Regions from separate parts of the Pseudomonas sp. ADAK18 genome, predicted to be linked through region 1. Evidence: predicted binding sites of a transcription regulator. Region 1 holds the regulator's gene; each other region holds the start of a gene.
The links. Region 1 encodes FliA, which starts transcription of late flagellar genes. Its sites were predicted from a motif close to CTAAAGTTTNNNNNNNNNNNGCCGNTAA; they were not measured.

Region 1 (2,200 bases):
ATCAACTGCACCGCGTCGCCGAACTGGCCTTTTTCAAGGCTTTCAACCAACTGGTGAGCGTGCTTTTTCAGGGTCGACTCGAAGTCGGCCTGTGATGATTCGTTATGCTCCATAGCTCCCCCGTGGCGACATCAATGACCGATGCGTTCGAAGATTTTTTCGATCTTCTCTTTCAAGGCCAATGCAGTGAATGGCTTGACCACGTAACCGTTGACCCCAGCCTGGGCGGCTTCAATGATCTGTTCACGCTTGGCTTCGGCGGTCACCATCAGCACAGGAAGGCTGCGCAGTTTTTCATCGGCGCGCACGTGGCGCAGCAAGTCGATACCGGTCATGCCCGGCATGTTCCAGTCGGTTACCAGAAAGTCGATGCTCCCGCTGTTGAGGATCGGAATCGCCGTGGTGCCGTCATCCGCCTCGACCGTGTTAGTGAACCCAAGGTCACGCAACAGGTTTTTTATGATCCGCCGCATCGTTGAGAAGTCATCAACGATGAGGATTTTCATGTTCTTGTCCAATTCGACCTCCAAGCAGTCTTAAACGCGTCCAGCACCTGGGCGCGCCATTTCAATCATTCAGGCGTTACAAATAAGGACTACTGAGGCGCACCACGGGTTGAAACCGCCAGGGCTTTTGGCCCGGACGGTATCATTCGCAGTGTCCCCACACTGCCTGTCAGCGCGCTCGCCACTCTCCCAAACGCCCCCGCAAGCGGGCCGCGCACTGGCTGTGTAACTGGCTGACCCGCGATTCGCTGACCCCCAGGACTTCACCGATTTCCTTGAGGTTCAGCTCTTCGTCGTAGTACAGCGCCAACACCAGTCGCTCACGCTCCGGCAAATTGGCAATCGCGTCCGCCAGTGCGCTCTGGAAGCGTTCATCTTCCAGATCGCGTGACGGTTCGAGATGAGCACTCGCGCCGTCCTCGTGCAGCCCCTCATGTTCGCCGTCCTGCAAAAGGTCGTCGAAACTGAACAGGCGACTGCCCAAGGTATCGTTCAAAATCCCGTAGTAATCGTCGAGACTCAATTGGAGTTCGGCCGCAACTTCGTGATCTTTAGCGTCGCGACCGGTTTTTGCTTCAATTGAGCGAATGGCGTCACTCACCATCCGGGTATTGCGGTGGACCGAACGCGGCGCCCAATCACCTTTACGGACCTCGTCGAGCATCGCACCACGGATGCGGATACCCGCATACGTCTCGAAACTCGCACCCTTGCTCGCGTCGTATTTGGTCGACACTTCAAGCAAGCCGATCATCCCGGCCTGGATCAGGTCTTCGACCTGGACACTGGCGGGCAATCGGGCCAGCAAGTGATAGGCAATGCGCTTGACCAGTGGCGCATAGCGCTCGATCAATTCGCCTTGGCTGTCACGTGCCGACTTCTTGTAAAGGTTGTAGCCGCTGGATGTCATAGCACCGGTCCTGCGCTCGTCTGATGCACCAATCGCTCGACGAAAAACTCCAGATGCCCCCGGGGATTGGCGGGCAGTGGCCACGTATCGACCTTCTGGGCAATAGCCTTGAACGCCAGTGCGCACTTCGAACGAGGGAACGCTTCATAGACTGCACGCTGCTTTTGCACAGCCTTGCGCACACACTCGTCATAGGGAACTGCGCCGACGTATTGTAAGGCGACATCGAGGAAGCGATCCGTGACCTTGGTCAACTTGGCGAACAGGTTTCGCCCTTCTTGCGGGCTTTGGGCCATGTTGGCCAGCACCCTGAAGCGGTTCATGCCGTAGTCACGGTTAAGCAGTTTGATCAGGGCGTAAGCGTCGGTGATCGAGGTGGGTTCGTCGCACACCACCAGCAGTACTTCTTGCGCGGCGCGCACGAAGCTGACCACGGACTCACCGATCCCGGCGGCGGTGTCGATCACCAGCACGTCGAGGTTGTCGCCAATGTCACTGAAGGCCTGGATCAGGCCGGCATGCTGCGCCGGGCTCAGATGCACCATGCTCTGGGTGCCTGAGGCAGCCGGCACGATGCGGATACCACCAGGGCCCTGCAACAATACGTCGCGCAGCTCACAGCGGCCTTCGATGACATCGGCCAGGGTATGTTTGGGTGTCAGTCCCAGCAGAACATCAACGTTCGCCAGGCCCAGGTCGGCATCCAACAGCATGACGCGACGGCCAAGCTCTGCCAGGGCCAGGGACAAATTCACTGACACGTTAGTTTTCCCGACGCCACCTT
Region 2 (2,200 bases), 580 kb from region 1:
GCCTCGCCTGCCCGCGCCGCTTCAATCGCGGCGTTGAGGGCCAACAGGTTGGTCTGCTCGGCAATCGAACGAATCACCCCAAGCACGCTGACAATCGACGACACGTCCTTCTGCAGGCTGTCCAACGACACGCCGCTGCTGCGGATGTCGCTGACCAACGCATGGATCTGCGCGATGCTGCCATCCACCACGCGCTTGGCGGCCTGACCTTCGGCATCGGTCTGCTGCGCGGCCACGGCCGCGCCTTGGGCACTGCGCGCCACTTCATGGGCGGCCGAGGACATTTCGTTGATCGCGGTGGCCACCTGATCGGTCTCCTGGCGCTGGCGTTCCATAGCCAGCTCCGAGCGCTGGGCTTGCTCGGAAACCTGGCTGACCAGCCCGGTGAGTTGCGAGGTCATCTCGGTAATCTGACGCACCAGGCCGTGGATCTTGTCGACGAAACGGTTGAACGAACCGGCCAACTCGCCCAGCTCATCCTGGCTGGTGATGGCCAGGCGGCGGGTCAAGTCGCCTTCACCGGCGGCGATGTCGTCGAGGTTAATCTTCATCAGGTGCAGTGGCCGCAAAATCGTATTGGCTACCAGCATGCCCACCGCAGCAATCACCAGCAGCACGATCACCGCGATGCCGATAATGCTCAGCAACACGCCTTCCATGCGCTCGTGCACCTTGACTTCAACTTCGCTGACCTGGGTTTCGATGCCATCCAGGTTGACCGCAGTACCGATCACCATGTCCCACTTCGGCAGGTATTCGGTGTAACCCAGTTTGGGGACCAACACCTTCTCGTTACCCGGCAGCGATGAGCTGTATTGCAGGTAGTGAGTGCCGTCCTTGCCGACTTTCACCAGGTCGCGGTTGACGTACACGCCGTTCGGGTCGCGGTTGTCCTTGAAGCTCTTGCCGACACCTTCCGGGCTGTTGCCCTTGAACAGGCGCACGGTTTCGGAGTCGTAGCCAAAGAAGTAGCCGTCCTTGCCGTAGCTGATGCTGGACAACAACTTGACCACCTGGGCCCGCGCTGTCTCGTCGCCGGGGGCCGCAGCGTCGTATAACGGCTTGATGGTAGTCATCGCCACCGCCACGTAACTCTGCAGGGTGGCCTTGGCATCTTCGAGCAACCGCTGACGGGTTTCTTCCACCTCGTTGCGCGCCTGGTCCTTGAGGATCCACACGGTGGTCAGGCTGATGACCACGGCAAACAGCAGCACAGGCAGTACTGCGAGGGACAATACTTTGGCCTTCAAGCTAAGGCGCATGGTTTTTCTCTCTCGATTAGCAGGGTGGTTTATGGGGTTAACGGCTTGGCGGGAGAAAACTGTAGGCCGCTATCGCAGCCTCGTTTCACTCGACAACTCCTGCACGGGTAACCTACAGCGTCATCGCGGCAAACCAACCGAAGGCCAGCAACGGCAGGTTGTAGTGCAGGAATGTCGGCACCACGGTGTCCCAGATATGGTGATGCTGGCCGTCGATGTTCAAGCCAGAGGTCGGGCCCAGGGTCGAGTCCGAGGCAGGCGAACCGGCATCGCCCAAGGCGCCGGCGGTGCCGACGATGCACACGATGGCCAGCGGGCTGAACCCCAGTTGCACACACAACGGCACGAAGATCGCCGCCAGGATCGGCACGGTGGAGAACGACGAACCGATGCCCATGGTCACCAGCAAACCCACCAGCAACATCAGCAGGGCCCCCACCCCACGGCTATGGCCGATAAAGGCTGCGGACGCTTCCACCAGCGTATTGACTTCGCCGGTGGCCTTGAGCACCTCGGCAAAGCCTGAGGAGGCGATCATGATGAAACCGATCATCGCCATCATCTTCATGCCTTCTGTGAACAGGTCATCGGTTTCGCGCCAGCGCACGATGCCCGACACCGAGAAAATCAGGAACCCGGCCAGGGCGCCAATAATCATCGAGTCCAGCCACAACTGAATAATGAACGCAGAGGCAATCGCCAGGCCGGCCACCAGCAGGGTCAACGGGTTGTATTGCACGGCGACCTGCTCGACCCGCTCGATTTTCTCCAAGTCGTACACGCGTTTCTTGCGGTAGCTGATAAACACCGCCACCAGCAAGCCGACCACCATGCCCAGCGCCGGGAGACCCATGGCGTGGGTGACGTTGACGTGACTGATGTCCACGCCGCTCTTGGCGACGTTGGCCAGCAGGATCTGGTTAAGGAAAATGTTGCCG
Region 3 (2,200 bases), 3.2 Mb from region 1:
ACCGAAGCCAGCCAAACCCCTCTCCTGCGCTCCCAGCGGGTTAGAGAACTGACCCAAGACCTACACAAAAGCCTCGAGGACACCGTCGGCGAATGGGCCCCCACCGACACCCTTCCCGGCTTCACCCGTTTCGTGCAAATGCAGTACCTGTTTCAGTCGGAAATCCAGGCGCTGTACCACGACCCCGAACTGGTCAAACTGTTTGCCGACCTGCCTGAACGCTGCAGGGTAAAGGCCGCCCAAGCCGATCTGGTCGACTTGGGCGCCCAGGTTCCAGCAGCCGTTCCAGGCGCTCTACAAGCGCCGTCCAAGGCTCAGGCCCTGGCCTGGATCCGGGTATCGGAAGGTTCGAAGCTGGGTGCCGCCATCCTCTTCAAGCAAGCGGTTGCCCTGGGTTTCAGCGAAACCCACGGTGCCCGTCATCTGGCAGAACCCGAAGGTGGCCGCATGCGAGGCTGGAAAGCGTTTAATGCTATCTTCGACAACCTGCCCCTCAGTGCCGAAGAGGAAGCCGAGGTGGACCAGGCTTCCAGAGATGCCTTCGCACGTCTGGAACTGTTGTTGCGCACCGTTGGAAAACGCGCCACCAGCCCTCAGCCTGCATAAGTAACAGCGGCCATGGCCGTGCAACAACCGGTCGCTGATGGCGACCGGACACTCACCTCATATTATTGGCCATGACTCGACCTACCCTTTCACGCTCGAAAACCGCGCGCCTGCTGTTCGGCCTGCTGGCCTATGTCAGTCTGGGTATCGGCTTGATCGCGATTGTCGTACCGGGCCTGCCCACCACCGAATTCATCCTGCTGGCCGCCTGGGCCGCCACCAAGAGTTCGCCGCGCTTGAGCGCCTGGCTGGAAAACCACCGGTTATTCGGGCCGATCCTGTCCAACTGGCGCAACGGCAAAATCATCGCCCGCCGAGCCAAGATCAGCGCCACCGTGAGCATGCTGCTCTGCGCCGGCTTGATGCTGGTGATGCTGGAACATGGCTGGCCCATCTACCTGGCCATTGCTGGGATGAGCCTGGGCAACCTGTGGATCTGGTCACGGCCTGAGGCGTTGGCGCCTATCTCCTGATTGGCACCTATCTCTGTAGCCTCGACAGCGGCTACGGCCCTACCGTTCATCGCCTTCCTCTAATGAATTGGCCGCCCGCGCCGATGTTCCGGGCAAGGCGCCGAATGGACTTGGCCATGCACTGCTTGCATACCAATAAGTCCATTCGCGAGTAATCCTATGTTCGACTCCCTTTCCATCCGCTTGAAAATCGTGCTGCTGTCCGGTCTTTGCCTGTTGGGGGTGATCGCGCTGATTGTCAGCATGAATATTTATCAGGCCAATCAGAACGACGAACTGATCAGTGCATCGAGCTCGCGAATGCTCACCGCCAGTGTGGAAAACCTGCTCCAGGCGAAAGCCGCCGAACAAGCGGTACAGGTGCAGAAAACCTTCGGTGAAAGCCTGTTGGTCGTCACCGCCCTTGCCGACCAGATCAAAGACCTGCGCACCCTCGCTCGCAAACAGTCACTGCCCGCTGGCGCCCTGCGTGAAGAACTCAACCAGAACCTGAAGACTGCCTTCGAGCGCAACAGCAAGGTGCTGGGCATCTGGCTGTCGTTTGAACCCAACGGCCTGGATGGCCAGGACAGCGACTTCGTCAATGACAAGGTTCGCGGCTCCAACGAAGCCGGACGTTTTTCCAGTTACTGGAGCCGCGCTGGCGGCCAGGGACTGAACACGGTGATCGTCGAAGACGACCTGACCAAAACCACCCTTAACCTCAGCGGTACGCCCTACAACATCTGGTACACCTGCCCACGAGATACCCAACGCACCTGCCTGCTGGACCCTTACGCCGACGAAGTGGCCGGCAAATCGATGCTGATGACCACCATCTCCCTGCCACTGCTGGCAGACGGCAAGGTGATCGGCGTGGTCGGTATCGACCTCGCCCTCGATTCCCTGCAAGCGGCAGCCAACGCGGCGCAACAAGAGCTGTTCGACGGCGCCGGGATCATGGAAATTCTCTCCGGCACCGGGCTGATCGCCAGCTACAGCGGCCAGCCGGAGATGGTCGGCAAGAACCTCGTCGATACCCTCGGCAGTGAAGGCAGAGAAATCGTGCAACTGCTGGCCAGTGACACCCACAAGGTTCGCGAGCAAGACGACATGATCCGCGCCGTGTACCCGGTCAAGCC
Region 4 (2,200 bases), 3.0 Mb from region 1:
GGCCTTGCTGGCTTTCGTCACCGGCCAGCCGGCCCGTGCCGACAATGTCACCCTGCCTGATCTACTTATCGGCGTCACCCAAGGCTTTCTTGAGTTCACTGTAGAAGATTATCTGGCCACCACGCAGACCCCGGGACGCTACGAAATCCAGGTCAACCCACTGGACCCGCGCCTGCGTATGCCCATGTGCGACAAGGAATTGACAGCCACCCTGGAAAGCCCTGCCCAACCCATCGGCCGCGTCACCGTGCGGGTACGCTGCGACGGGGCCTCACCCTGGACGGTGTTTGTGCCCGCCCAGGTCAAACTGTTTCGTGATGTCGTTGTCGTCACCCGGCCTCTGAAACGCACAGGAATCATCGGTTTCGACGACGTCGCCCTGCGTGAACGCGACATCAGCCAAATCAGTCAGGGGTACCTGACTTCGGTAGATCAGGCGGTCGGACAGAAACTCACCCGACCAATGGTCACCGACCAGGTCATCACCCTGGTCCATCTCGAACAGGCCGAAGTCGTGCGCAAGGGCGATCAGGTGGTGATCTCCGCCAGCAGCGGCACCTTGACCGTAAAGATGCCTGGCGAAGCCTTGTCCAATGGCGGTATGAGCGAGCAAATACGAGTTAAGAACCTCAACTCCAACCGAGTGATCAAGGCACGGGTGACAGCTCCGGGCCAAGTGGAGGTCGCACTCTAGATAGCTGGCGCGGGGCGCCGGCTTTTCCTACACTGTGAGCAGACGTCGTCACGTACAGGTTTATTGTCAATCGAGCCTAAAGTTTGTCCGGGTATGGCCGAAAACATGGCAAGCGTCCAAATACCCAGAGGTTTTCTAACATGGTCATTGATTTCAGTCGTTTGAATAACACCCCGGCGCTTCCCGGCAATACGCGCACCAGCGTGGCCAAGGACAGCGTTGAAGCCAAGCCCCAGCCTCTGCCCGCCAAGGCAGAACAGGCCGGTGCCAGCCAGAGTGGGGAATCAGTACACCTGAGCAATGAGGCTCAACAGTTGCAGAAGGTCACTGACTCGCTGCGCGATCAACCGGTTGTCAATAAAGCCCGCGTGGCCGAATTGAAGCAGGCGATTGCCGATGGCAGCTATAAAGTCGACAACAACCGTGTAGCCAGCAAACTGCTTAACTTCGAAGCCGAGCGCTAGGCAAAGGCCTGCGCCAGGCTTTTGGACGCTTAAAACCCAAGGCCAGCCATGCACGACGAAAATTTACTCCAACTGATCACTGAAGACCTTGCTCCAGCGCAACGTTTGCTCGAGCTGCTTCAAGAGGAATCACTGGCCCTGTACGGCCGGGACATGCCCCTGCTGGAAGATATCCTGGCGCGCAAGCAGTCGCTGATCGTCCTGCTGGAACAGCATGGCAAGAAGCGCAGCCAGATTCTGGTCAGCCTGGGGCTACCGCCTGACCACGACGGCCTTGCACAATTAGCCAGTCATTCCTCGGTCGGCGACCCGTTGCTGAGCCAGAGCCAAGCACTCAACGAGCTGTTGCTCCAGTGCCAGCAAGCCAACGCACTCAACGGCCAATCGATCCAGCTTCAGCAAGCCACGACCGCCAACCAGTTGCGCATCCTTCATGGCGGCGAACCTCCAGAGCTGTACAACGCCCAGGGTTCCACCTCTCGCCTGGCCAAGCCAAGCACCCTCAGCCAAGCCTGACGCCGGTTTATCGCGCGCCCTATCATGGCGCGCCACATGCTGGCAAAATGCCGGTTCTTGCGTGTAGTCGTATTTTGCCTGGAGATGGAAGAACCGTGTTCAACACCCTTAACGCGGAAGATGCTCCGCAGCCACCCAAGGTCCTCACCACACCTCTGGAAATTGCCGCCACCTTGCGGCTGCTGCAAGAAAGTCATGATCCCCTGATCATCACCTTCCACGAACGCAACCAGCGCTTCCAGAGCTATCTGGTGGATGTGGACCGGGAAAGCAAAAGCCTTGCCCTGGACGAGATGATTCCCCGCGACGGCGAACGCTACCTCGAGAATGGCGAAGCCTTCCGCATCGAAGGTTTCCATGACGGCGTGCGAGTGGCCTGGGAAAGCAACGGCCCCCTGACCATCAGCGAAACAGACGGTCACCGCAGCTACAACGGCAGCATGCCTGACGAGGTGGTTTACCATCAGCGCCGCAGTGCCTTCCGTGCCGCCCTGAAGCTGGCGCAACTGGTGAATGTCGAGTTGGG

Region 2: the regulator FliA is predicted to act here: its motif matches at 1,300-1,327, upstream of HKK55_RS06765 (methyl-accepting chemotaxis protein).
Region 3: the regulator FliA is predicted to act here: its motif matches at 1,139-1,166, upstream of HKK55_RS18900 (methyl-accepting chemotaxis protein).
Region 4: the regulator FliA is predicted to act here: its motif matches at 771-798, upstream of flgM (flagellar biosynthesis anti-sigma factor FlgM).

What each region holds. Positions count from the first base shown of each region.
Region 1 is NZ_CP052859.1:928,491-930,690, reverse strand. It holds gene HKK55_RS04295 (protein phosphatase CheZ) at 1-113, opposite strand, end outside; gene HKK55_RS04290 (chemotaxis response regulator CheY) at 132-506, opposite strand; gene fliA (RNA polymerase sigma factor FliA) at 676-1,416, opposite strand; gene fleN (flagellar synthesis regulator FleN) at 1,413-2,200, opposite strand, start outside.
Region 2 is NZ_CP052859.1:1,504,711-1,506,910, reverse strand. It holds gene HKK55_RS06765 (methyl-accepting chemotaxis protein) at 1-1,262, opposite strand, end outside; gene HKK55_RS06760 (Na+/H+ antiporter family protein) at 1,375-2,200, opposite strand, start outside.
Region 3 is NZ_CP052859.1:4,185,102-4,187,301, forward strand. It holds gene HKK55_RS18890 (biliverdin-producing heme oxygenase) at 1-606, shown strand, start outside; gene HKK55_RS18895 (YbaN family protein) at 678-1,079, shown strand; gene HKK55_RS18900 (methyl-accepting chemotaxis protein) at 1,239-2,200, shown strand, end outside.
Region 4 is NZ_CP052859.1:3,932,979-3,935,178, forward strand. It holds gene flgA (flagellar basal body P-ring formation chaperone FlgA) at 1-694, shown strand, start outside; gene flgM (flagellar biosynthesis anti-sigma factor FlgM) at 835-1,158, shown strand; gene HKK55_RS17695 (flagella synthesis protein FlgN) at 1,207-1,674, shown strand; gene HKK55_RS17700 (flagellar brake protein) at 1,770-2,200, shown strand, end outside.